4 regions of the Streptomyces sp. CLV115 genome follow, and region 2 is predicted to be linked to each of the others. Evidence: riboswitches for the same ligand, from Rfam matches in the RefSeq annotation. Region 2 holds a riboswitch; each other region holds the start of a gene.
What was found. A riboswitch is a leader RNA that binds a small molecule or an ion and turns the genes downstream of it on or off. The one in region 2 is predicted to bind cobalamin.
Positions count from the first base shown of each region.

Region 1 (5,749 bases), on a different contig from region 2:
GTACAAGCCGTCCGACACCGCACCGTCGCCCTACTCCTCGATCGACGCACTTCGCGCGGTCGCCGGCGGTGGCTTCACGGCCGCCCCGCCGGTCCCGGTCACCCCGGGCGCTCCGCAGTGGGTCGCCCAGCCCGCCTTCACCGCGGGCACCTCCACCGAGCTCGCGCTGACCGTCGACGACGGCACCGGCAACCTGAAGGTGTGCTCGGTGCACTTCACCCCGACCGGGACGACCACGACCCTCGGGGAGGTACTGGCCGCCGCGACCAGCGGAGCCTCTCCGGCGGGCTGCGTCACGAGCGTGACCCCCACCTCGGGCACCGGTACCATCACCGCGGTCAACGGCAGGACCAACAGCGGCTCCAACACCTGGAAGGCCGCCGTCGACGGCTCCGCCTTCGGCGTCGCCGTCCGCGAGAAGGTGATCAAGGTGGGCGACACCATCGCTCTGCGCCGGGGGCCTGATTCTCAGGGGTGAGGGCCCGTCGAGGGCCCTCACCCCTGAGTCCGAAGCGAGGGAGTGTCAGTTGCCCGTATCCACTCCGTTGTGTCGCCCCCCGTGTCCGGCGTCACTTCGGACTCGCGTACGCGCGCAGCCGCTCCTCGCGGCTTGTCAGACAACAGCTCGCACAACGCACCTCCTCCGCGCTCGTGTAGTAAAGACAGCAGGTGTTGCGCAGATAGACCAGCCGCTCCGGTCCGCCCGGTGTCCGCCGGACCCGTGCGACCTCGCCCAGTGCCGCGAGTCCGCCGGGTGCGGTGTCCGCGAACTGCCGCCAGCGGGCGGCCAGCAGATCCACCTGGTCGCCCAACGCGCACAGTGCCGTGGCGCAGCCGTGGGCGATCCCTCCGCTCAACTGCCTGGCCCCGGCGCGGGTGCGACGACGCAACGCGTCGGCGATGGGCAGCAGATGCCCGTCGAGCAGGGTGCGGTGCAGCAGCCGTACGGAGTCCTCCCCGGCCCGGGGCACCAGCAGCCGGGCCCTGCGCACCCGGACTCCGCCGATGCCGTGCGTGGCGGGGCGTACCAGGACATTGTCCGACCGCATGTCCGGGACCTCGTCGTGCAGCGCCCAGTGGAGCACGGCGGCGGCAGTGACCCGGCCCGCGTACACCGCCATCAGGGTCAGGGCGGTCGCATGGCCGCTGCGGTGGCCGCTGCTCGTGCGTTCGAGCTCCAGCAGCGTCGACAGCTCCTCGCTCGCCGGATCGGCCAGTCGGCCGGCTGCCAGCCACTGCCCTGCCTCGCTCGCGGGCGGTTCGCCCTCGGTGACCTGCCAGCGTGGTCCGTGCGGCAAGGGCGTCCAGACGGGGGAGGCGTCGTCGCTCATGACAGCGGGAGGTAGACGACGTTGGGGGAGCCGGTGACCGGGTGGACGCCGATCCGGGACGGTATCCCGTAGACCTCGGCCAGCAGTTCTTCCGTCAGTACCGCGTGCGGGGAACCGGACGCCACCAGTCGTCCGGCGCTGAGGACGAACAGCCGGTCGCAGTAGGAGGCAGCCAGATTGAGGTCGTGCAGCACCAGCAGATTGGTGGTGCCCAGGGTCCTCACCAGGCCGAGTATCTCCAGCTGGTAGCGGACGTCCAGATGGTTGGTGGGTTCGTCGAGCGCCAGCAGCCCCGGTTCCTGGACCAGGGCGCGGGCGATCAGGGCCCGTTGCCGTTCCCCGCCGGACAGCTCCTCGAACCGGCGGCCGGCCAGGGGCGCCGCGCCGACACGCTGGAGCGCCCGGTCGATGCGGCGGGCGTCCTCGGCGTCGTCCTGCTCCCAGAACCGTTTGTGCGGGCTTCGGCCCATCGCCACGATCTGGCGTACGGTCAGGCCGAAGGTGCCGGGGCTGTCCTGCGGAACGACGGCGACGCGGCGGGCCCGTTCCTTCGTACTGAGCGCCGCGGCGTCCGTTCCGTCCAGCAGGACCCGGCCCGCCGCGGGGCGCAGGGCACCGTACACACAGCGCAGGAAGGTGGTCTTGCCGCTGCCGTTCGGCCCGACCAGGCCGACCGTCTCGCCGGGGGCGGCGTCCAGGGTGACCGCGTCGAGCAGGGTACGGCCGGCCACCTCGTAGCTGATCCCGTCGGCGGCGAGCGCCGTCGGGGGCGGTGCCGGGCTCATCCGGTGATCCCTTCGGTACGGCTGGAGCGGCGCAGCAGCCAGAGGAAGAACGGGCCGCCCACCAGGGCGGTGACCACCCCGGCGGGAATCTCTTCGGGGGCTGCCACGGTCCGCGCCAGCAGATCGGCCAGCAGCAGGAAGACCGCCCCGCCCAGCGCCGTCACCGGCAGCAGCCTGCGGTGGGACGCGCCGACGATCAGCCGGGCGGCGTGCGGAACCATCAGGCCGACGAAGCCGATCGCCCCGCTGTAGGCGACCAGCACGCCGATGATCAGTGACACCAGCACGAAGACCCCGCCCCGGAATCGTCCGGGGTCCAGGCCGAGGCTGCGGGCCCCTTCCTCCCCGGTCAGCAGCAGATCCAGCGGACGGGCCAGGCTGATCAGGAGCACGGCACCGACAGCCAACACCACTGCGGGCAGCGCCAGTTGGTCCCAGCGGGCGCCGCCCAGGCCGCCCAGGGTCCAGAACAGGATCGCCCGCACATGCTCGGCCCGCGAGGACAGCACCAGGATCAGGCTGGTGAACGCGGACAGCACGTACTGGATCGCCACCCCGGCCAGAATCAGCCGGCCCGTCGTCATGGTGCCGCCGCGCCGGGCCATCGCGTAGACGGCGACCAGTGCGGCCATGGACCCGGCGAACGCCGCGACGGGCAGCGCCACGTCGGTGGCCATCCCGGCGCCGACCCCCAGCACGATCACCATGGCGGCGCCCGCCGACGCCCCGGACGAGGCGCCCAGCAGGAACGGATCGGCCAGCGGATTGCGCACCAGCGCCTGGAGCACCGCGCCCGACAGGGCCAGCCCGGCGCCGACGACGGCCCCGAGCAGCACCCTGGGCAGCCGTACCTCCCACACGATCGTGGGGAACGCGCCGGAGCGTTCACCGCCCAGGACCGTACGCAACACCTCTCCCGGCGGAATCCGTACCGGGCCGAGCGCCAGACCGGCCACCACCGTCGCGAGCAGCAGCACCACGAGGGCGCCGATCACGACGGGGGTCGAGCGCAGGACGGACTCGGGGCCGGGGCGGGCGGGCCCCGCGCTCACAGTGTGCCGGGGTGCAGTTGCCCGGCCAGGTCCTGTACGGCGTCGGCGACCCGGACACCGAGCACGGCCGAGGACAGCGGGAGTACCGCGAACTTCTTGTTCTTGATCGCCGGCACGTCCGCGAGTGCCGGGTCGTTCAGCAGCCGCTTCTTCTTGGCCTCGACCGTGGTGCCGCCGTAGTCGTAGATCACGACCACTTCGGGCCTGCGCTTGATGACCTGCTCCCAGGACACGTCGCCGAAGGTGGCGTCGAGGTCCGCGAAGACGTTCCGGCCCCCGGCGAGCCGGACGATCTCGTTGCCGACGCCCTTGCCGCCCGCAGTGAACGCGGAGCTGTCGCCGGAGTCGTACACGAACACCGAGGGATGTGCGGAGCCCTTGAGCTCCGTTCCGACCGTCGTGATCTTCCGTCGTTCCTCGGCGATCAGGCTCCTGCCGCGCTCCGGAACGCCGAAGACCCTGGCCACCTGGGTGATCTCGGTGGCGAGCTGATCGACGCCGACCTTGCCCTCGGTGCAGTTCTCGATATTCAGCCGGGTGTTGATGCCGTCCTTCTGGAGCCCCGCCCGGTCCTGGCCCTTGGCCTTGTCGAAGGCGCTGGCGTACCCGCCGTAGACGAAGTCGGGGTTGGCGCCGAGCAGTACCTCCTTGGAGGGGTACTCCTTCGCGAGCACCTTGGTCCTGTCGTACGCGGACCGGTACTCCGGCAGGATGCTGTCGTCCAGGTAGGCGGTCCCGGCCAGCCGGTCCTGGAGCCCGAGGGCCAGCATGATCTCGGTGACGTGCTGGTTCATGGTGACGACCCGCTTCGGCGGGGCGTCGAAGGTCGTCTTCGTACCGCAATTGGTGACGGTGTAGGGGAAACCTTCGGCGGCCGGTGCGGCCTCTGCCCTGCTCTCGCCGCCGGTGCCGCAGCCGGTGAGCGGCAGCAGGAGCAGGGGTATGAGCGCGAGGGGTACACGGCGTATCGGGGGCATGGCCGAGCCTTTCCGGGGGATGTCCTCGTCCCCTGGTTGTACGAGAAGGCGGCGCGGCCAGTATCTGGCTTCCGGGCTGTGTGCAGCCCGGTCACAGTGGCGGGACCGTACCGGATTCACACCGGTTTCCTGACGCGCGTCGCCCGAGATTTCGCAGGCCATTCTGTCAGACCGCGTATTCCGCAGGTCATGCCCCTTGGGTTGCCGGCTCCGGACGCCGACGTCCGCGAGGACGGCCGGCACTGCGGACAGGTTTCGCCCGGACCGGGAGGGTCGCCCGCCCCGTCAGCGGCTCGGTGGGCACCGGTCAGCTCTCGACCTCGGTTCTGTCACCGCCCCAGAGGGTGTGGAAGGTGCCGTCGCGGTCGACGCGGTGGTAGGTGTGTGCGCCGAAGTAGTCGCGCTGGCCCTGCGTGAGGGCGGCGGGGAGGCGTCCGGCGCGCAGGGAGTCGTAGTAGGCGAGGGCGGCGGCGAAGGCGGGGGTGGGGACGCCCTGGGCGGCGGCGGTGGCGATCACGGTGCGCCAGTCGTCCTGTGCGGCGGCGATCTCTTCGGCGAAGCTCTTGTCGGAGAGGAGGCTCGCCATCCGGGGCTGGGCCTCGTAGGCGCTGGTGATCCTGTCGAGGAACGCGGCCCGGATGATGCATCCGCCGCGCCAGATCGAGGCGACCCTGCCGAGATCGATGTCCCAGTCGTATTGCCCGCTGCCGGCCGCGATCTCGTGGAAGCCCTGGGTGTAGGCGACGATCTTCGAGGCATACAGTGCCTGCTCGACCCGGTCGGCGAATGCCGCCGCCTCGTTCTCACCGAGCTTGCGGGCGGTCGGTCCGGCGAGGTGGCGTGAGGCATCACGGAGGGCGGCGTGGCCGGAGACGGAGCGGGCGAAGACGGCCTCGGCGATGCCGGAGACCGGAACGCCCAGGTCGAGGGCGACCTGCACGGTCCAACGGCCGGTGCCCTTCTGCTCCGCCTGGTCGAGCACGACATCCACGAAGGGCTTTCCGGTCGCCGCGTCGACATGGGAGAGCACTTCTGCTGTGATCTCGATGAGGTACGAGTCCAGGCGCCCGGTGTTCCAGACCCGGAAGATGTCCGCGATCTTGGCGGGAGAGTATCCGGCCACGTCGCGAAGCAGCTGGTAGGCCTCGCCGATGAGCTGCATGTCCGCGTACTCGATGCCGTTGTGCGTCATCTTCACGAAGTGTCCGGCGCCGTCAGGACCGATGTGCGTGACGCACGGGGCGCCGTCCTTGGCCTTCGCGGAGATCTTCTCCAGCATCGGTCCGAGCGAGTCGTAGGACTCCTTGCTGCCGCCCGGCATGATGCTCGGTCCGTCGAGCGCGCCCTCTTCGCCGCCCGAGATGCCGGTGCCGACGAAGTGGATGCCCTGCTCTCGCAGTTGCCTCTCCCGTCGGCGGGTGTCCTCGAAGTGGGCGTTGCCGCCGTCGATGACGACATCGCCCTCTTCCAGGAGCGGGGCGAACTCCTGGATCACCGCATCGGTCGGGTCGCCCGCCTTGACCATGATGACGAGCCTGCGCGGACGCTCCAGCGCCGCGACGAACTCCTGCGGGGTGTGCGCGGGTACGAAGGAGCCCTCGTCG
Region 1 is NZ_JBCEWQ010000018.1:17,968-23,716, forward strand. It holds gene AADR41_RS09680 (hypothetical protein) at 1-478, shown strand, start outside; gene AADR41_RS09685 ((2Fe-2S)-binding protein) at 570-1,331, opposite strand; gene AADR41_RS09690 (ABC transporter ATP-binding protein) at 1,328-2,116, opposite strand; gene AADR41_RS09695 (FecCD family ABC transporter permease) at 2,113-3,129, opposite strand; gene AADR41_RS09700 (ABC transporter substrate-binding protein) at 3,165-4,145, opposite strand; cobalamin riboswitch at 4,184-4,336, opposite strand; gene gndA (NADP-dependent phosphogluconate dehydrogenase) at 4,453-5,749, opposite strand, start outside.
Region 1: linked by a shared signal. The riboswitch ahead of AADR41_RS09700 (ABC transporter substrate-binding protein) and the one ahead of metE (5-methyltetrahydropteroyltriglutamate--homocysteine S-methyltransferase) in region 2 are both predicted to bind cobalamin.

Region 2 (5,749 bases):
GGGCAGCGACTCGCGCAGCGCGGGCTCGTCCACCTGGATCACCGAACTGCCCGCCGACTCCAGGTCGTTCACCTCGTCCCGCAGTGCGAGGGCGATCTGGCGCGCGGTCTCGCCGAGCGGCTGGTCGTCACGGACGAAGGACCAGGCGAGCATGGTGACGGGGCCGGTGAGCATGCCCTTGACCGGCCGGCCGGTGAGCGACTGCGCGTACGTCGTCCAGCGGACCGTCATCGGCTCCGGGCGCGCGATGTCCCCGGCCAGGATCGGCGGCCGCACATACCGGGTGCCGTACGACTGGACCCAGCCGTGCCGGGTGGCGAGGCAGCCGGTGAGCCGTTCGGCGAAGTACTGCACCATGTCGTTGCGTTCCGGCTCCCCGTGCACCAGCACATCGATGCCCGCAGCCTCCTGGAACGCGATCACTTCCTGGATCTCGGCCTCGATGCGCTTGTCGTACGCGGCCGCGTCGATGTGCCCCGCCGTCAGGTCGGCTCGTGCGGTGCGCAGTTGAGAGGTCTGCGGGAACGAGCCGATCGTGGTCGTCGGCAGCAGCGGTAGCCGGAGCCGGGCGCGCTGGGCCACCGCCCTTTGCGGATAGGGCAGTTCACGGTGCGAGTCGGCCTCCGTGACGGCCGAGGCGCGGGCCCGTACCGCCGGATCGTGGGTGATCGCGGAGCCCGCCCGGGAGGCCAGGTCGGCGCGGTTGGCGACGAGTTCGGCGGCGATCGATGCGGTGCCCCGGGCAAGCCCCCTGGCGAGCGTGGCGATCTCGGCCGACTTCTGCCGGGCGAAGGCCAGCCAGCGCCCCACCTGCGGGTCGATGTCGCGCTCGGCGGCCAGGTCGAGAGGCACGTGCAGCAGCGAGCAGGAGGCCGCCACATCGACCCGGCCGGCCAGACCGAGCAGGGTGCCTAGGGTGGCCAGGGACTGCTGGAGGTCGTTGATCCACACGTTGCGGCCGTCGACGACCCCGGCGACCAGCCGCCTGCCCGGCAGACCCCCGACCCCGGCGAGATCCCGCAGATTGGCGGCGGCCGGACCGGTGAAGTCCATGGCGAGGCCCTCGACCGGAGACTTCGCCAGTACGGCGAGTGCGTCACCGAGCCGGTCGAAGTACGAGGCGACCAGAAGCCGCGGCCGGTCGGCAAGCGCACCGAGATCGCGGTAGGCACGTGCGACGGCGTTCAGCTCCGCGGGGGAACGGTCCTGCACCAGCGCGGGCTCGTCGAGCTGAACCCACTGGGCACCGGCCGCACGCAGATCGGCCAGCACCTCGGCGTACACCGGCAGCAGCCGGTCGAGCAGGGTCAGCGGTTCGAAGTCGGCGGCGACACCGGGAGCGGGCTTGGCCAGCAGCAGATAGGTCACCGGACCCACCAGCACCGGCCTGGCGTCGTGCCCGAGCGCCAGCGCCTCCCCGAACTCCCGGACCTGCTTGGTGGAGTCGGCGGCGAAGACGGTGTCGGGGCCGAGCTCCGGCACCAGATAGTGGTAATTCGTGTCGAACCACTTGGTCATTTCGAGCGGCGCCACGTCCTGTGTCCCGCGCGCCATCGCGAAATAGCCGTCCAGCGCGTCGGCCGCGACGGCCGCACGGTGCCGGACGGGCACGGCACCGACCATCACGCTGGTGTCCAGCACATGGTCGTAGTACGAGAAGTCACCGGTCGGGACCTCGTGGATGCCGTCCTCGGCAAGCCGTCGCCAGTTGGCGCGGCGCAGTTCTTCGGCGGTCTCCCGGAGGGCGGCTGCGGTGACGCGGCCCTTCCAGTAGCCCTCGACGGCCTTCTTCAGTTCCCGGTCGCCCCCTTGGCGGGGGTAGCCGTACACGGTGGCCCGGGCTGCCGCGACTGCGGACTCGGTGGTCACGTGACTCTCCTTCGCGAGCGTGTCCTGGTACGACCCCGGGACGGATCGCAGACGCGAAGGGATGACGGACCGGGCGGATCCGCGGCGCCGTGCCGACGCGCGTGACCTGCTCGATATGTACGCCGACCCGCCCACGAGGTCACCGGGATCACCGTGCGCGTCCGACGCGCACGGGCAGTGGCAGGTCTTCGGACTCGTGGGCGCGTCCCGCGTACGAGACACCTACTGGCCGTCGCTTCCCGGACCCGTCGGGTCCAGTGCTCGATGACGGCGGTCGTTCCCACTCACCGCTGCGGGGCAGTCCCGGATTCCCACCGGGTTCCCTCTTGCGACGCGCCTGCCTGGCGGACAGGGCGAACCAGCTGCACCCACCACCATAGGGGGTAGCTCCGGATCCCGGACAGCGCATTCGGATCGGCGGGATCGGCGGGATCGGCGGGGCCGACCGGATCGCAGGCCGGATCGGATCGGCCGCCCGGATCGGATCGGCCGCCCGGATCGGATCGGTCGGATCGGATCGGTCGGATCAGACGGCGGGGCCGGTCGCGGGGGACAGTTGCTGCCCGCACCGCAGGTTCCACCGACCGGAACGGCCGCTGAGCGCGGTCAGCGTCAGCGGGGCGACGTCCAGCCGCCAGAACGCCTCCACCGGCAGCGCGAGTGCCCCGACGATCACCGCCCGCACCACCGCCGGCTCGACGATTGCCAGCACGCGGCTGCCCCCGCCGCCCTCGGCGGATTCCAGCGCGTCCAGCCAGCGTCCGGCCCGGGCGCAGAGTTCGAGCAGGGACTCGCCACCGTGCGGAGCCGCCGAAGGATCGGTCAGCCAGGACGACACCGCCTCCGGCTCGGCCGCGCTCACCGCCGCCAGCCGCCGACCGCTCCACCGGCCCATGTCCCAGCCCTGCACGGTGGGTTCGGGTCCGGCCCGCAGCCCCAGCGCGTCGGCGGTCCCGGCACATCGTTCGGACGGCCCGCGCAGATACCGGTCGGCGTCCGGCACCGCTGCCGCGACCGCCTCCGCCCGGCGGACCCCGGCCGCGTCCAGCGGTGCGTCACCGTCGAAACGGGCCTCGCGCAGCGCGGCGTTGAGCGCCGGTGAGATCAACATCACCTGTACTGCCATGACCCGGTCAACTCCCTGAACTCTGGCCCCTCGGGTGTGCCCACCCTGGCATCCGGGCGGTCGGGCCCCGTCACCGGCACCATGGCGGCACCTGTCCCCAAGCGGTATGGTCACGGCGAACATGACGTAGGTGTGACGGAAGTCCGGTGAGAATCCGGCACGGTCGCGCCACTGTGAACCCGTACCTGTGCGGGAAGTCAGACCCAGCACCCACGTCTCAGGCACCACGATCGGGACGCGTGTTCCCTCAGGAGGTTCTGCCATGGCACAGACTGCTGCCCCCGCCACCGCCGTACCGGCGATCACCCCCATCTCCCTGAAGGCCATCGCCCCCTGGGCGGTCTTCTTCGGCATCCTCATGCTCGTACTGCTGTACTTCGTCGGCGCCGAGCAGGGCGCCACCGCGGTCATCTCCGGCGAAGGTGTCCACGAGTGGGTCCACGACGGCCGCCACCTCCTCGGTTTCCCCTGCCACTGACGTACCGTCCGATCCTGGGGAAACCACATGAACTCCATATCTGTCAGAGCCCTGCTCGTCCGCGGCATGCTGGCCGGCCTCGCCGCGGGCGCACTCGCTCTGCTGGTCGCCTACTTCCTCGGTGAGTCGCGTGTGGACGCGGCCATCGCCCTGGAGGAGGCGCACAGCCACCACCACGACGGCGGCGAGGAACTGGTCAGCCGCACCATGCAGTCCACCGCCGGCCTCGCCACCGGTGTACTGGTCTTCGGTGTCGCCATCGGCGGCATCGCCGCGCTCGTCTTCTGCTACGCCCTCGGCCGGATCGGCAGGTTCGGTCCGCGGGCCACGGCCGCGCTGATCGCGGGCGCGGCACTGCTGACGGTGTACGTCGTCCCGTTCCTGAAGTACCCGGCCAACCCGCCGGCCGTCGGCAACCCCGACACCATCGGCCCGCGCACCGCGCTGTTCTTCCTGATGGTCGCCCTCAGCGTGCTGCTGGCCGTCGCCGCCGTCATCCTCGGCAAACGGCTGGCTCCCCGGCTGGGCAACTGGAACGCGACGATCACGGCATCCGCCGCGTACGTCCTGGTGATCGGGTTCGCCTACGCGTTCCTGCCCTCGTACAACGAAGTCGGCAAGGACTTCCCGGCCTCCCTGCTCTGGGAGTTCCGACTGAGCACCCTCGCCGTGCAGACCACCCTCTGGGTGGCCTTCGGGCTCCTCTTCGGCCAGCTGACGGACCGGCTGCTCGCACCGAGGACCGGAGCCGTGACCACCGGAGGCAGCGGCGCGAACCGCCCCGCCACCGCGGCCGGCTGACCGGCATCACACGCGGGCGGAACGCCGGAACCCCGACGGGACCTCCCGTCGGGGTTCCGGCGTTCCCCCCGCACCGGCTTACTCCTCGGACCGCGGGCCCCAGTCGGTCCGGTAGTACTTCAGCCGCTCGTCCTGCTTCTCCAGACGCATGCCGACGGCTTCCATGACGCGCTGGGACGCGATGTTGTCCAGGTCGGTGTCACCGTGCACCCGACGCACCCCCTCCTCGCGGGCGAACAGCAGCAGGGCGCGCAACGCCTCGGAGGCGTAACCCATTCCCTGTGCCGAGGGGACGAGGCCGTAGCCGATCGTGACGTCCCCGTCCTCGTCCGGCGCGCCATGGAATCCCATGCCGCCGATCACCAGTCCGTCCGTGCGGCGACATATCTCGTACGAACAGAAGGGACTCGGATCGCCGGTCGTCGCACAGGTCTCCAGGAAGCGCTGGGCCGCGGACTTCTCCCCCGGGGACGGATAGCCGGGTGCCCAGCGGGCCCCTTCACCGGGCGTGCCGGAGATCACCCGCAGAGCGTCGGTGGCGTTCATCGGGCGGAGCAGGAGGCGAGAGGTCTCAAGATCGGTCATGAGCGAGTGACATATCACGCGGGACGAGCGCACGGCATCCGAAAATCGGCCGGGCGGCCGCCGGAGGCGTCGATTCCGATGCGCGTACGACGCCGAGCAGGGCGGCCGCCCTGCTCGGCCGCCCGTACCGTGCCCCTCCCGGACTCAGGTGCCCGACGGCCCCTGAGCGGCCGCCCCGTCCGGAGCGGAGCCGAAGTCCCCGGAGAGCGCCGCGGCCATCCGCAGATGACCGGCCGCCTCCGCACTCCGCCCCTGACGCTCAAGGGTGCGGCCGAGCATCAGCCGCGCGTAGTGCTCGACCGGGTCGCGCTCCAGCACCGCCCGCAGCTCCGTCTCGGCCTTGCCGAGCCGTGCCGAGTGGTAATAGGTCCGGGCCAGCAGCAGACGCGTCGACACCTGCTCCGGGACCTCCTCGACCAGTCCCTCCAGGATCCGGGCCGCGCTCATGTACTCCTTGGCCTCGAAGAACATCCGGGCACGGTCCCAGCGGTCGGCAGCCGTGCCGAACTCGAAGTAGGTGTCGCTCACTTGACCTCCTCAGTCACGGACCGCGCGGCTCCTGCCCCGCTCCGTCCGACCGGTGGCCGAGCCGCTGCCCGACCACCCTGTGACTGCCCCAACGGCGCACGGTGATTGAATATTCCACTAAATTGTCGGCGTGGGTACCGGCCCTCCCGGACCCGCTCGGGAATAGGTTGAGCGCCATGAGCAATCTCGATCGCCAGGCCGCACTCTCCGTCTGTGGAGGACGGGGTTTTGTCGTCGCCGAGCCCGTGCGTGAACTCCTCACCCCTCGCCACGTCCGGCTGGGCGAGTCCACCGAGGTCCGCAGACTGCTGCCCAACCTGGGCCGCCGGATGGTCGGCGCCTGGGCCTTCGTCGATCACTAC
Region 2 is NZ_JBCEWQ010000029.1:13,045-18,793, forward strand. It holds gene metE (5-methyltetrahydropteroyltriglutamate--homocysteine S-methyltransferase) at 1-1,869, opposite strand, end outside; cobalamin riboswitch at 2,032-2,248, opposite strand; gene AADR41_RS13390 (histidine phosphatase family protein) at 2,396-2,995, opposite strand; gene AADR41_RS13395 (CbtB domain-containing protein) at 3,258-3,473, shown strand; gene AADR41_RS13400 (CbtA family protein) at 3,501-4,274, shown strand; gene AADR41_RS13405 (GNAT family N-acetyltransferase) at 4,353-4,859, opposite strand; gene AADR41_RS13410 (tetratricopeptide repeat protein) at 5,004-5,387, opposite strand; gene AADR41_RS13415 (pirin family protein) at 5,564-5,749, shown strand, end outside.

Region 3 (5,749 bases), on a different contig from region 2:
GGTCGGCTGTGCGCGCGCGACGCTCGCGGTCGCCGTCCGCTACGGCGGTCACCGGTACATCTCGGGCCCCCGCGGCTCGCACCGGGTGCCGGTGATGGCCCACCGCAGCCACCACGGCCCGCTCGCCGCGGCCATGGCCACCGTCTTCGCGATGAGCCTGCTGCACCGCAGGGCCCTGGACCGCTGGGAGCGGGGCGAGCGACGGGAGGAGGCCGAGCGGCTGGTCGCCGTCGCCAAGGGGTGGATCACCTGGCAGGCCCGGTCCGTGATCGTCGAATGCCGTGAACGCTGCGGCGCCCAGGCGCTCCTGGAACACAACGGCATGAGCGAACTCGTCACCGGGGTGGAAGGCGCCATCACCGCCGAGGGAGACAATCTGGCCATCCACGCCAAGGCGGCCGCGGAGATGCTCTTCGCCGCCGCACCCGCCGCCGGGGCCTCGTCCGGCGGCGGCCCCGGCGATCTCGACGACCCGGGCTTTCTCGGCGGGCTGCTCGCGGAGCTGGAGCGGATCTGGTTCGAACGGGCCCGGGAGCGGATGGGCCTCGCACCGCACGGTGATCCGCTGGGGCGGTGGAACGCGGCGGCCGGGCCCGCCCTGCGCGGCGTCGAGGCCCACGCCCAGCGGCAGGCGGCCGAGGCGTACGCGGAGGCGGTGGCCGTGCTCCCGGAAGGGCCCGCCCGCGACCGGCTCGGCGAGCTCGAACGGCTCTTCGCGCTCGACCGGATCGCCCGCAACAGCGGTGACCTGCTGGCGGCGGGCCTGCTGAGCGCCGACCAGGTCAACGGCCTGCCGGGCAGGGTGGAGCAGCTGATCGCCACCGTCGCCGCCCATCTGCCCGCCCTGGTCGACTCCTTCGCGCTGCCGCCGGAACTGCTCGCGGACTGGCCGATCGCAGGCGCCGACTACGTGGCCGCGTACGACGATCCGGGGGCTTTCTGGCAGACCGGCGGGGGTCGGGACACGGTTCGGGACGAGCGGTGACGGCCATGACGAGAAAAGGAACAGTTGTCCGGGGCCGTCGGTTCAGGGAGACCGCCGGGGCCCTCGGTGTGCGTGTTGTCCTGCTGGCCTTCTGGGGTACGGCGTCCGTCCTGGCCCGGTGGTGCGGGGATCGCGAGGAGGGCGCTGCCGAATCGGTTCGGCACAAGGCGTAACTGGAGGCACTCCACCCAGTTGATTCGGCGTCGGGACGGTGTCACCGCCGGCCCGACAGCCGGACCGAATAATGGAGAGAAAGCTGATGAGTGCGATTCACCCCAAGATCACCGAGGTTCTGACACACACCTTCAAAGTTCCCGCCGCAGAGATTCACCCGGGCTCCACGATGGACAGCCTGGAGATGGACTCCCTCGCCGTCGCCGAGTTCGCCGTCCTCATCAGGGACACGACCGGCGGCGACCGGGACTTCGACCAACTCCCCAAAAACGCCACGCTGGCCGACATCAGCCGGTTCATGGACACGGCGGCCGGCGGCGGGGCGCGGGTGGGCGGCGGGGCAGCGATGAGCAACGCCCGATGAACAGGCCGGCCGTCGCCGTCACCGGACTGGGCATGATCACCCCGGTCGGCAACGACACCGAATCCACCTGGCGGGGCGTGTGCGCGGGCCTGTCACCGGCCCGCACCGTCGCCGGGCTCGACGGATGCGCGATCGACTTCGCCTGCATGGTCGACGGCATCGATCTGGACGCCGCGATCGGCGGCCGGGCGTCCTTCCGCATGGGGAAGTACGTGAAACTCGCCGTCCTCGCCGCCCGCGAGGCGGTCACCGACGCCGGACTCGACCCGGCCGGGTGGGACGGCAGCAGGGTCGCGGTGGTCGTCGGCACCAGCAGCGGCGGCTCCGCCTCGCTGACCGAGCAGGCCGTCGTGCTCGACCGGCTCGGCGCCGGGGCCACCTCACCGTCGGGCATCCTGCTCACCATCCCGAACATGCCCGCCGCCGAGATCGCGATCCAGCTGCGGGCCACCGGCCCCAGCCTGGCACCGTGCACCGCCTGCTCGTCCGGCGCCACCGCGCTGTCCGTCGCCCGCGACCTGCTGGTCACCGGGCAGTGCGACATCGCGATCGCCGGAGCCACCGAGTCGATCGTCTACCCGGCCGCCATGGCCGCGTTCGCCAGGTCCGGGGCCGGGGCCCGGCGCGACGGCGACCCGGCCGGACTGTGCCGGCCCTTCGCGGCCGACCGGGCCGGCCTGGTCATGGGCGAGGGCGCGGCCGTCATGGTGCTGGAACGGACGGACGACGCCCGGGCCCGGGACGCGGCCCCACGGGCGCTGCTCGCCGGCACCGGAGCCACCACCGACGCCCACCACCCCATCAGCCCGCATCCGTCGGGCGTGGTCGCCCAGGCGGCGGTGGAGGCCGCGCTGCGCGACGCGGGCTGGGCGGCCGAGGACGTCGAGCACGTCAACGCGCACGGCACGGCGACCCCGGTCAACGACGCCACCGAGGCCGCCCTGATCGCCCGGGTCTACCCGCACCGGCCACCCGTCACCGCGCCCAAGGGCGTACTGGGGCACTGCATGGGAGCGGCCGGAGCGATCGAGGCCGGACTCACCGTCCTCACGCTCCAGCGCGGAGTCGTACCACCGATCGCCAACCTGGACGCCCCGGCGCCCGAGTTCGACATCGACTGTGTCACCGAGCAACCTCTGCGGCGGCCCATCAGGCGCGCCGTCAGCCATTCCTTCGGATTCGGCGGCCACAACGCCGTACTCGCTCTTCAGCGTCCCTGAGAGCCGTTCCGCAGGCAGCAGGCAGGTGGTGCGACGGGACAACAGCCCGGCGTACCACCGGCCCCACACCGCCCGTGAGCTGCACAGAGGCACGTGATAGCTTGCCGGGGCCAGTCAAACTCCACCCAGGAGTCAGGGAATCCGGTGCGAATCCGGAACTGACGCGCAGCGGTGAGGGGGACGGGCGGGGCCACAGCCACTGGGACCACCCTCGGGTGCCCGGGAAGGCGCCCCGTCCGGACGAACCCGAGTCCGAAGACCTGCTGGCATCCGCGACCCGGCACCGGGCCGCGGGACTCCGTACAACGGGCTCCGCGCATGAGCCCAGAGACGCAGAGGGACTCCGTGCCGTCCATAGCCAGCCCCGTCCGCACCGTCGCCCTGCTCTCCGCGGGACTGGTCCTGCTGACCGCCTGCGGAGGCGGAGCCGGTGGCACCACCGCGAAGCCGGGCCGCGCGGACGGATATCCGGTGACGCTGAAGAACTGCGGCCGCACCGTCACCGTCGATGCAGCGCCGCGCCGTGCCGTCTCGGTGGACCAGGGATCCACGGAGATCCTGCTCTCCCTCGGCCTCGCCGACCGGATGGCCGCCACCGCGACCTGGACCGACCCGGTGATGAAGGGCCTGGAGAAGGCCAACGACGAGGTGCCCAGGATCGCGGACAACCGGCCCTCCTCGGAGAAGGTCCTCGACCGCGAACCGGACTTCGTCAGCGCCTCGTTCGAATCGACACTCGCCAAGGGCGGCGTCGCACCCCGCGAACAGTTCGAATCGCTCGGCGTCCCCACCTACGTATCGCCCGCCGACTGCGCCGGCAAGGACAACAGCGGCGGCGGCGACGGAGCCCGCACCGCGCCGCTCACCATGGACAGCGTCTACGGCGAAGTGCGCGACCTGGCCAAGGTGTTCGGCGTACCGGAGCGCGGCGACTCGCTCGTGGCCGCGCTGCGCGAACGGGTGCAGAAGGCGACCGAGGACATCGACGCCTCCGGCACCACCCTCCTGTACTGGTTCTCCGACTCCAAGGCCCCGTACCTGGCGGGCTGCTGCGGAGCCCCCGGAATCATCACCGAAGAACTCGGCGCGAAGAACGTCTTCGACGACACCCACGAGGAATGGCCCCAGATCAGCTGGGAGACCGTCGCAGACCGCAACCCCGACGTCCTGGTCATCGGCGACCTGACCCGCAGGGCCCAGACCGCCGAGAGCGCCGCGAAGAAGATCGAGTTCCTGGAGTCCAACCCCGCCACGAAGAACATGGACGCCGTCAGGCACAAGCGGTACGTCCTGCTGAGCGGCCAGGCCATGAACCCGTCCGTCCGGACGGTCGAGGGCGTCGAACGCGTCGCCGCCGGACTGCGCAGGTTCGGGCTCGCGCGGTGACGCCGACCGAACGCGGCACGACGGTGACCGCGCCACCGGCCGCCGTCGCACCGGTGGGCGTCACGAAGGGCGTACGACGGCTGCGCGGCGGGGTCCTGTGGGCCTGCGGCCTCGCGCTGCTCGTCGGCTCCGTCGCGGTCGCCGTCACCATCGGCCCCGCCCGCATCTCGGTGGGCGACGTCTGGTCCGCGGTGGCCGCCCACCTCGGCGGAGGCCGGTCGCGGCTCTCCCCGATCCGGGACGGCATCATCTGGAACCTGCGCATGCCACGCACGCTGCTCGCCGCGGTGTGCGGCGCCGGGCTCGCGGTCTGCGGCACCGTCATGCAGTCCCTCCTCCGCAACCCGCTCGCCGACCCGTTCGTCCTCGGAGTCTCCTCCGGCGCGTCCACCGGCGCGGTGGTGGTCGTCGTCCTCGGTGTCGGCGGGGGAGCGTTGTCGATCTCGACCGGCGCGTTCATCGGGGCGCTGTGCTCGTTCGCCCTGGTGCTGCTGCTCAGCCACACCCTGGGCGGCACGACGGACCGGGTGGTGCTCTCCGGTGTCGCGGCCATGCAGCTGTTCTCCGCGCTCACCTCCTTCGTCGTGATGACCGCCGCCGACGCGGAGCAGACCCGCGGGGTGCTGTTCTGGCTGCTCGGCTCGCTCAGCGGGGTCGGCTGGACCGATGTGTGGGTCTGCGCCGCCGTGCTCGCCGTGACCCTGCTGATCTGCCTGGGCCACGCCCGTACGCTCGACGCCTTCGCGTTCGGCCAGGACGCCGCCGCCACACTCGGCGTCGATGTCGCGCGTGCCAGGATCGTGCTGCTGTGCACGACCGCGCTGCTGACCGCCGCACTGGTCAGCTCGGCCGGTGCCATCGGCTTCGTCGGTCTGGTGCTGCCGCACGCCGCCCGTGCCCTCGCCGGTTCCGGCCACCGGCGGCTGCTGCCGGTGACGGCGCTGGCCGGGGCGGTGTTCCTGGTCTGGGTCGACACGCTCGCCAGGACCGTGCTCGATCCGCAGGAGGTGCCCGTGGGCGTGGTCACCGCACTGATCGGGGTGCCCGCGTTCGTCCTGGTCCTGTACCGCACCCGGAGGACCGCATGACGGACGCGGCCGGCGCGGGACTGCGCGCCGAACGGGTCAGCCGGACGGCGGGCGGCCGCCTCGTCCTCGACGGGATCGACCTCGCGCCGCGGCCCGGCGCCACCGTGGGGCTGATCGGACCGAACGGATCCGGGAAGTCGACCCTGCTGCGGGTGCTGGCGGGAGTCCTGGCCCCGGAGACCGGTGTGGTCACCCTCGACGGACTGCGGCTCACCGAGATCGGCCGCCGCACCGTCGCCCGGCGCGTCGCCGTGGTCGACCAGCACGCCGTCACTCAGGTCGAGCTCAGCGTGCTGGACGTGGTGCGGCTCGGCCGCATCCCGCACCGCAGGGCCTGGTCGGCGCCGAACGGGGCGGACGAGGCAGCGGTACGCGAAGCGCTCGCCCGGACCGGTCTCGCCGACCGCGGCGACCAGTCCTGGCACACCCTCTCCGGGGGCGAGCGCCAACGCGTCCAGATCGCGCGTGCACTGGCCCAGCAGCCGCGCGAGCTGCTGCTCGACGAGCCGACGAACCACCTCGACATCCAGCA
Region 3 is NZ_JBCEWQ010000052.1:19,647-25,395, reverse strand. It holds gene AADR41_RS19415 (acyl-CoA dehydrogenase family protein) at 1-985, shown strand, start outside; gene AADR41_RS19410 (acyl carrier protein) at 1,245-1,523, shown strand; gene AADR41_RS19405 (beta-ketoacyl-[acyl-carrier-protein] synthase family protein) at 1,520-2,743, shown strand; cobalamin riboswitch at 2,838-3,025, shown strand; gene AADR41_RS19400 (ABC transporter substrate-binding protein) at 3,062-4,129, shown strand; gene AADR41_RS19395 (FecCD family ABC transporter permease) at 4,126-5,217, shown strand; gene AADR41_RS19390 (ABC transporter ATP-binding protein) at 5,214-5,749, shown strand, end outside.
Region 3: linked by a shared signal. The riboswitch ahead of AADR41_RS19400 (ABC transporter substrate-binding protein) and the one ahead of metE (5-methyltetrahydropteroyltriglutamate--homocysteine S-methyltransferase) in region 2 are both predicted to bind cobalamin.

Region 4 (5,749 bases), on a different contig from region 2:
TCGTCGCCGCTGTGGACCTGGTCCTTCTCCGTGGCCTCGTACCCGGTGTCGGCGGACGGGTCGGGCGTCACGACGGAGGCGGGTTCGGGGCCGGCCGCGTTGAGCCGGGCGACCAGGTCGACGCCGCCGAAGTCCCGGGCGTCGTTGCCGGTCGCGTGGGCGGCCAGGACCAGCTGGGCGTAGGCGGCGGGGCCGTTCTGGCCGGCCCAGTCCGCGGAGTTCTTCTTCAGCCAGTCGACGGCTCCGGCCGCCTTGTCCTGGTGGCCGGCCGCGGAGAGCGCGACGACCGCGTCGGCGGTGTTGCCGAAGTCGGGCTGCGGGGTGGTGTCGGTGGCACCGGGCATCGGCGCCAGGTTCAGGTGGCCGCTGCCGGCGAGGGCGCCGGTGAGGTAGTGGGCGCCGTTCTGGGCGGCCTGCTCGGGCGTGAGCCCGGAACCGGACCGGCAGGTGGGCGCCTTGCCCGCGGCGTTGTTCCCGACCGCCAGAGCCTTGCCCATCGTGCCGAGGACGGCGGCCGCGGTGGCGTCCGCGTTCGCGGCGAGCCCGCCCTTCTTGTCGGGCTGGTAGGCGAAGGCGCCGCCGTCCTTGCCGCCGCACGGGAGGGCGAGGGCGAGCAGCGGGTCGTAGGGGGTCTTGCCATCGGGGGTCGTGATGTCCGCGAGGCGCTGCCCCTGACGGGCGAGGGCGCCGATCACCAGAGAGGTGGAGTTGGCGTCACTGGGCGCACCCGCGGTGTAGCCCCAGCCGCCGTCCTCGTTCTGTACGGACTTCAGCCAGCGCACCGAGTCGTTCACGGTCTCGCGGTGCCCGCCGACCTCGACCAGCGCCTGGGCGGCCGCCGCGGTGGCATTGGTGTCCCGCACCGTCTTGGCGTCGCACGGCTGGGCGGCGTCGGGCCGGTACGCGGCGTAGGAGCCGTCGGCGCACTGCTGGCCGATCAGCCAGTCCACCGACTTCGCGGCCGGGGTGACCCCTTCGAGCCGCTGCGCGAGGAAGGCCAGGGACTGCCGCCACACCCCGTCGTAGGTGGGGTCCTTCGTGCCGTACAGCCCGGACGGCAGCGCGACGGACGGCGAGGGCGAGGGGGACGGCGCTGCCACCGCGACCGGCGCAGCGGCCGCGCAGAGCACGGCGGCGGTGGCGGCGAGCGTTGCTGCGCTGCGACGTACGGTCATGGCGGGCGGGGCCTCTCCTGCGGGGTGAACCGGGCACAGGCACGCTCAGGCACCAGGCTCCGACCCCGTGTACCTCGACGGTGCCGACCACCGGGGGATCCGGTGGTCCGAGCCGGTCACGACCGCGGACAGGGCATTCCGACTCACCGCCTGCGAAGACGGTTCACGGCTGCGTGGTCAGTGCCGGATTCGCACCGGCTTCCCCCTGAACGGGCATGATGACGACCCGCACACTCTACCGGGCGGCACCACCCGGACTCCGGGCCGGGAGGAGCGCCCCGTACGTGTCACTGCTCACGTACGCGCCCTGCCCGCGCAAGCGCGCCCCTGCCCACGTAAGCGAAACCACACGCACCCCACTCACACCACTCACACCACGCACACCGCCCCACCGCTCACACCGCTCACACCGCGAGGTAGGCCACCGGCTCGCTCCCCGGCACCGCCTCCGCACGCCCCAGCTTCACCAGCCGCCGCAGATGCGCCTCCGCCTCCGAGACGGCGATGTTCCGGGAGCCGTGCGGGATCTGCTCCCAGGGCCGGTTCCACTCCATCCGCTCGGCCAGCTCCCACGGCGTCAGCGGCTCCGCCAGCAGCCCGAGCAGCCCCGTCAGCCGCTCCTCGTGATGCCCGAGCAGTTCCTGCACGCGCCCCGCCGCATCGGTGAAGGCGTACTGATGGGCGGGCAGCACCTCGGCGGCCCCGAGCCTGCCGATCCGCTCCAGCGAGTCGAGGTAGTCACCGAGGGGATCGGTGGCCGTCGCGTCGTCCGGGTCCTCGTACAGCCCGATGTGCGGACTGATCCCCGGCAGCAGATGGTCCCCCGAGAAGAGCCGTCCCCGCCCCGGCAGATTGCCCGGGTGCTCCTCCTCCAGGTGCAGGCACACATGCCCGGGCGTGTGCCCCGGTGTCCAGATCGCCCGCAGCCTGCGCCCCGCCAGGTCCAGCAGCTCGCCCGGCACGATCTCCCGGTCCGGGAGCGCGGCCCGCAGCCCCGGCAGGGTGCGTGTCCGGCTCCGGCCGGCCGCGGCGGCCCGCAACGGCGCGAGGTGCTCCTCGGGTGCTCCGACCGCGGTGAGTTTGGCCGCGAGATAGGTCAGCCACCTGCCGGGTTCGGACTCCCGGGTACGGCGCACGATCGCGGTGTCCGCCGCATGCATGGCGATCCAGGCCCCGGAGGCCTCGCGCACCTGCCCGGAGAGCCCGTGGTGGTCGGGGTGGTGGTGGGTGATGACCACACCGTGGATGTCGGCCATCTCCGTGCCGACGGCGGTGAGTCCGGCGCCGAGCGTGTCCCAGGCCTCGGGATCGTCCCACCCGGTGTCGATCAGCACCGGGCCCCGATCGGTGTCCAGGACGTGTACGAGGGTGTGGCCGAGCGGATTGTCCGGGATGGGCACCTTGATGCTGTGCACGCCCCCGCCGTGGTCGGTCACCTGCGTCATGAGGTCCCCATCTCTCTGGACGGCGTACGGGTTCGCGGCTCCGATGCGTCGCCCCACTGTAACGAGAACTTGTTCCAGTAGTAGCCCTGGTCGACCATCTGGTTCGGGCGTACCTGCCGAGCCGGGCGATCACCCCAGGTGCGGCGTCGCTCGGTTCGCCCGGAAGTGGTCGATCCTCAGCCGCTGGGTGTGGTGCATGGGCAGCGCGTCCAGTTCGTCCGGGGTGACGAATCGGAGGTCCGTCGACTCGCCGGAGATGCCCAGTTCGCCGCCGATGATGCGTGCCGTGAACACCACAGCGAACTGGCGGCGAACCTCACCGTCGCTGTACGCGATGACATGCTTCGGGTCCGTGTATGTGCCGACGAGCCCGGTGATCTCGACATTGAGCCCGGTTTCCTCCCTGACCTCCCGGACGGCGGTGCCGGGCAGTGAGTCGGTCAGGTCCATGCCCCCGCCCGGCAGGGCCCAGAGTCCGTTGTCCCGCCGTCGCTGCATCAGGATCCGTCCCGCCTCGTCCGTCACCACGGCGGAAGCGGCCACGACCAGGCTGTTGGGCTTCGGCGCGTTCGGGTCGTCGTAGAACTCGGTCCGTGCCATGGGTTCACCTTTCCACGGGTGTGGCCGTGTCCCACGTGGCGCTGAAACTGTCCGCGTACACGTCGAACATGCCGCCCCCGCGATTGCGCCGCAGGTGCCACACGGGTGCCCGGTAGGCGTTGACGCCCCAGGCGTGCGTGTTGACCAGCATCTGGTCGTCGGCCCGGTACAGGCTGTTGTAGAGAGTCGTCCCGTGCGTGCGCAGTTCGATGCCGGGTATGTCGGTCAACTGCCGGTAGTGCATGAGCGCCAAGCGGCAGCGGGACTCGATACCGTGGCCGAACTTCTCCTCCTTTCCGCGCTGTTGGACATTGGGGCTGTCCGCTTCACCGATGGCGATGCGGACGGCGCAGCCTTCGGTCGCGCGCTTGCGCAGCAGGTCATTGAGTCCGGGATACGCCTCGTGGAGGAACACGGCTGCGTAGACCAGTACGTCGATCTGTCGGCGTGCCGCGGCGAAGAGGTCCACAAACATGGAAACGGGAAGGTCTGCCCGCTGTTCGTAGAGTGCCAGGAGCTCGGAACTCACGCCACGCGCGGCGCGTGCCTGGCGGAGTGCCGGCCACAGCGCGTGTACGTCTTCCTTCAAGGTCTCGGCGGCCTTCAGTGCTGTTGCCCGCCGGGGGACGCGCCCGAGGTTGACCCATCTTTCAACGCTCTTGGGGTCGACACCCGTCGCTTCGGCCAGGCCTGCGTGAGTCCACCCCCCGGCTGTCATGGTGGCTCGCAAGCGCTCGTTGGGCATGCAGGTGGCTCCCTCGGGGGTTCGCTGACATTGCAGGGACGTTCTACCTCCTGTGGGACGTCCCGAAGTGGGAAATGTGCGAGGTTCCTACGTCCCGGTGACAGGCGCGACGATCGCCCGACCAAATGGCGTGCGAGGAGAGTGTTCATGTCTGATTCGACCCATCACCGACCGTCCGTCGACCATTCCCCGTGGTTCGGCACCGACCCGGTGCCGGAGCCCGGGTGTGATGTGTGCGGGGCCTTGGCCGGGGAACGGCGTCGGGCACGGTCCGAAAGTGACCTGTCGAGGGTCAGCGCCGTGAACGTGGAGATCCGGCGCCACCCGCACGCGAAGCGGCGGGGGCGTTCATGACCTCGGCGGGAGAGCGCCTGATCTCTTCGCGCCACGGCCTGTGTGCGGGGCACCACCCGATCCGGTACGGCCCGGTGATCCCGGCGGGCGCTGTCGCGGTCGTGGACTACTGGAACTGGAACTGGTATCAGTTCTGACACAGAGTCAGATATTGGGGCGGGTACGCACCGGTTCGCGGGAGGCAGCAGCCATGACCGAGCTTGTCGAACACGGAAAACTGTTCATCGGCGGGGAGTTGGTCGATCCGCTGGGCCGGGAAGTGATCGAGGTCGTCTCGCCCCACACCGAGCAGGTCATCGGCCGGGTGCCGCACGCCTCCCGGGCGGATGTGGACGCGGCCGTCGCCGCCGGGCGACGGGCGTTCGACGAGGGGCCCTGGCCCCGGATGAGCCTGGACGAGCGGATCGCGGTGGTGACCAGGATCAAGGACGCGTTCGCCGTCCGGTACGAGGAGATCGCCAGGGTCATCAGCTCGGAGAACGGCACCCCGTACACGTCGAGCGTCATGGTGCAGGCGCTCGCCGCGATGATGGTGTGGGACTCGGCGATCACCGTGGCCCGGGACTTCCCGTACGAGGAGCGGCGGGCCGGGGCACTCGGACCGCTGCTGGTGCGGCGGGAGCCGGTCGGGGTGGTCGCGGCCGTCGTGCCGTGGAACGTTCCGCAGTTCACCGCCGCCGCCAAGCTCGCGCCCGCACTGCTGGCGGGCTGCTCCGCCGTGCTCAAGGTCTCGCCCGAATCCCCGCTGGACGCCTACATCCTGGCCGAGATCGCCGCCGACGCCGGGCTGCCGGAGGGCGTGCTCTCCATCCTTCCGGCCGACCGCGAGGTCAGTGAGTACCTGGTCGGGCATCCCGGCGTGGACAAGGTGTCGTTCACCGGGTCGGTGGCCGCCGGGCGCCGGGTGATGGAGGTCGCCTCCCAAAACCTCACCCGCGTCACACTGGAGTTGGGCGGCAAGTCCGCCGCGGTGATCCTTCCCGACGCCGATCTGGACGCCGCCGTCGCGGGCATCGTCCCCTTCGCCTGGATGATCAACGGCCAGGCGTGCGTGGCCCAGACGCGCATCCTCGTCCCGCGCTCCCGCTACGACGAGACGGCCGAGGCGTTCGCCGCCGCGGCGTCCGCGCTGAAGGTCGGCGACCCGCTCGAGCCGGCCACCGAACTCGGCCCCCTGGTCGCACGGCGCCAGCAGCAGCGCTCGCTCGACTACATCCGGATCGGCCAGGACGAGGGCGCCAAGATCCTCACCGGCGGCGGCCGCCCGGCGTCCCAGGAACGGGGCTGGTACGTCGAGCCGACCCTCTTCGGCGACGTCGACAACTCGATGCGGATCGCCCGCGAGGAGATCTTCGGCCCCGTCATCTGCCTGCTGCCGTACGGTGACGAGGAGGAGGCCGTACGGATCGCCGACGACTCCGACTACGGGC
Region 4 is NZ_JBCEWQ010000022.1:65,917-71,665, reverse strand. It holds gene AADR41_RS11360 (prenyltransferase/squalene oxidase repeat-containing protein) at 1-1,175, opposite strand, end outside; cobalamin riboswitch at 1,286-1,426, opposite strand; gene AADR41_RS11355 (MBL fold metallo-hydrolase) at 1,580-2,620, opposite strand; gene AADR41_RS11350 (NUDIX domain-containing protein) at 2,750-3,220, opposite strand; gene AADR41_RS11345 (helix-turn-helix domain-containing protein) at 3,225-3,965, opposite strand; gene AADR41_RS11340 (hypothetical protein) at 4,316-4,456, shown strand; gene AADR41_RS11335 (aldehyde dehydrogenase) at 4,510-5,749, shown strand, end outside.
Region 4: linked by a shared signal. The riboswitch ahead of AADR41_RS11360 (prenyltransferase/squalene oxidase repeat-containing protein) and the one ahead of metE (5-methyltetrahydropteroyltriglutamate--homocysteine S-methyltransferase) in region 2 are both predicted to bind cobalamin.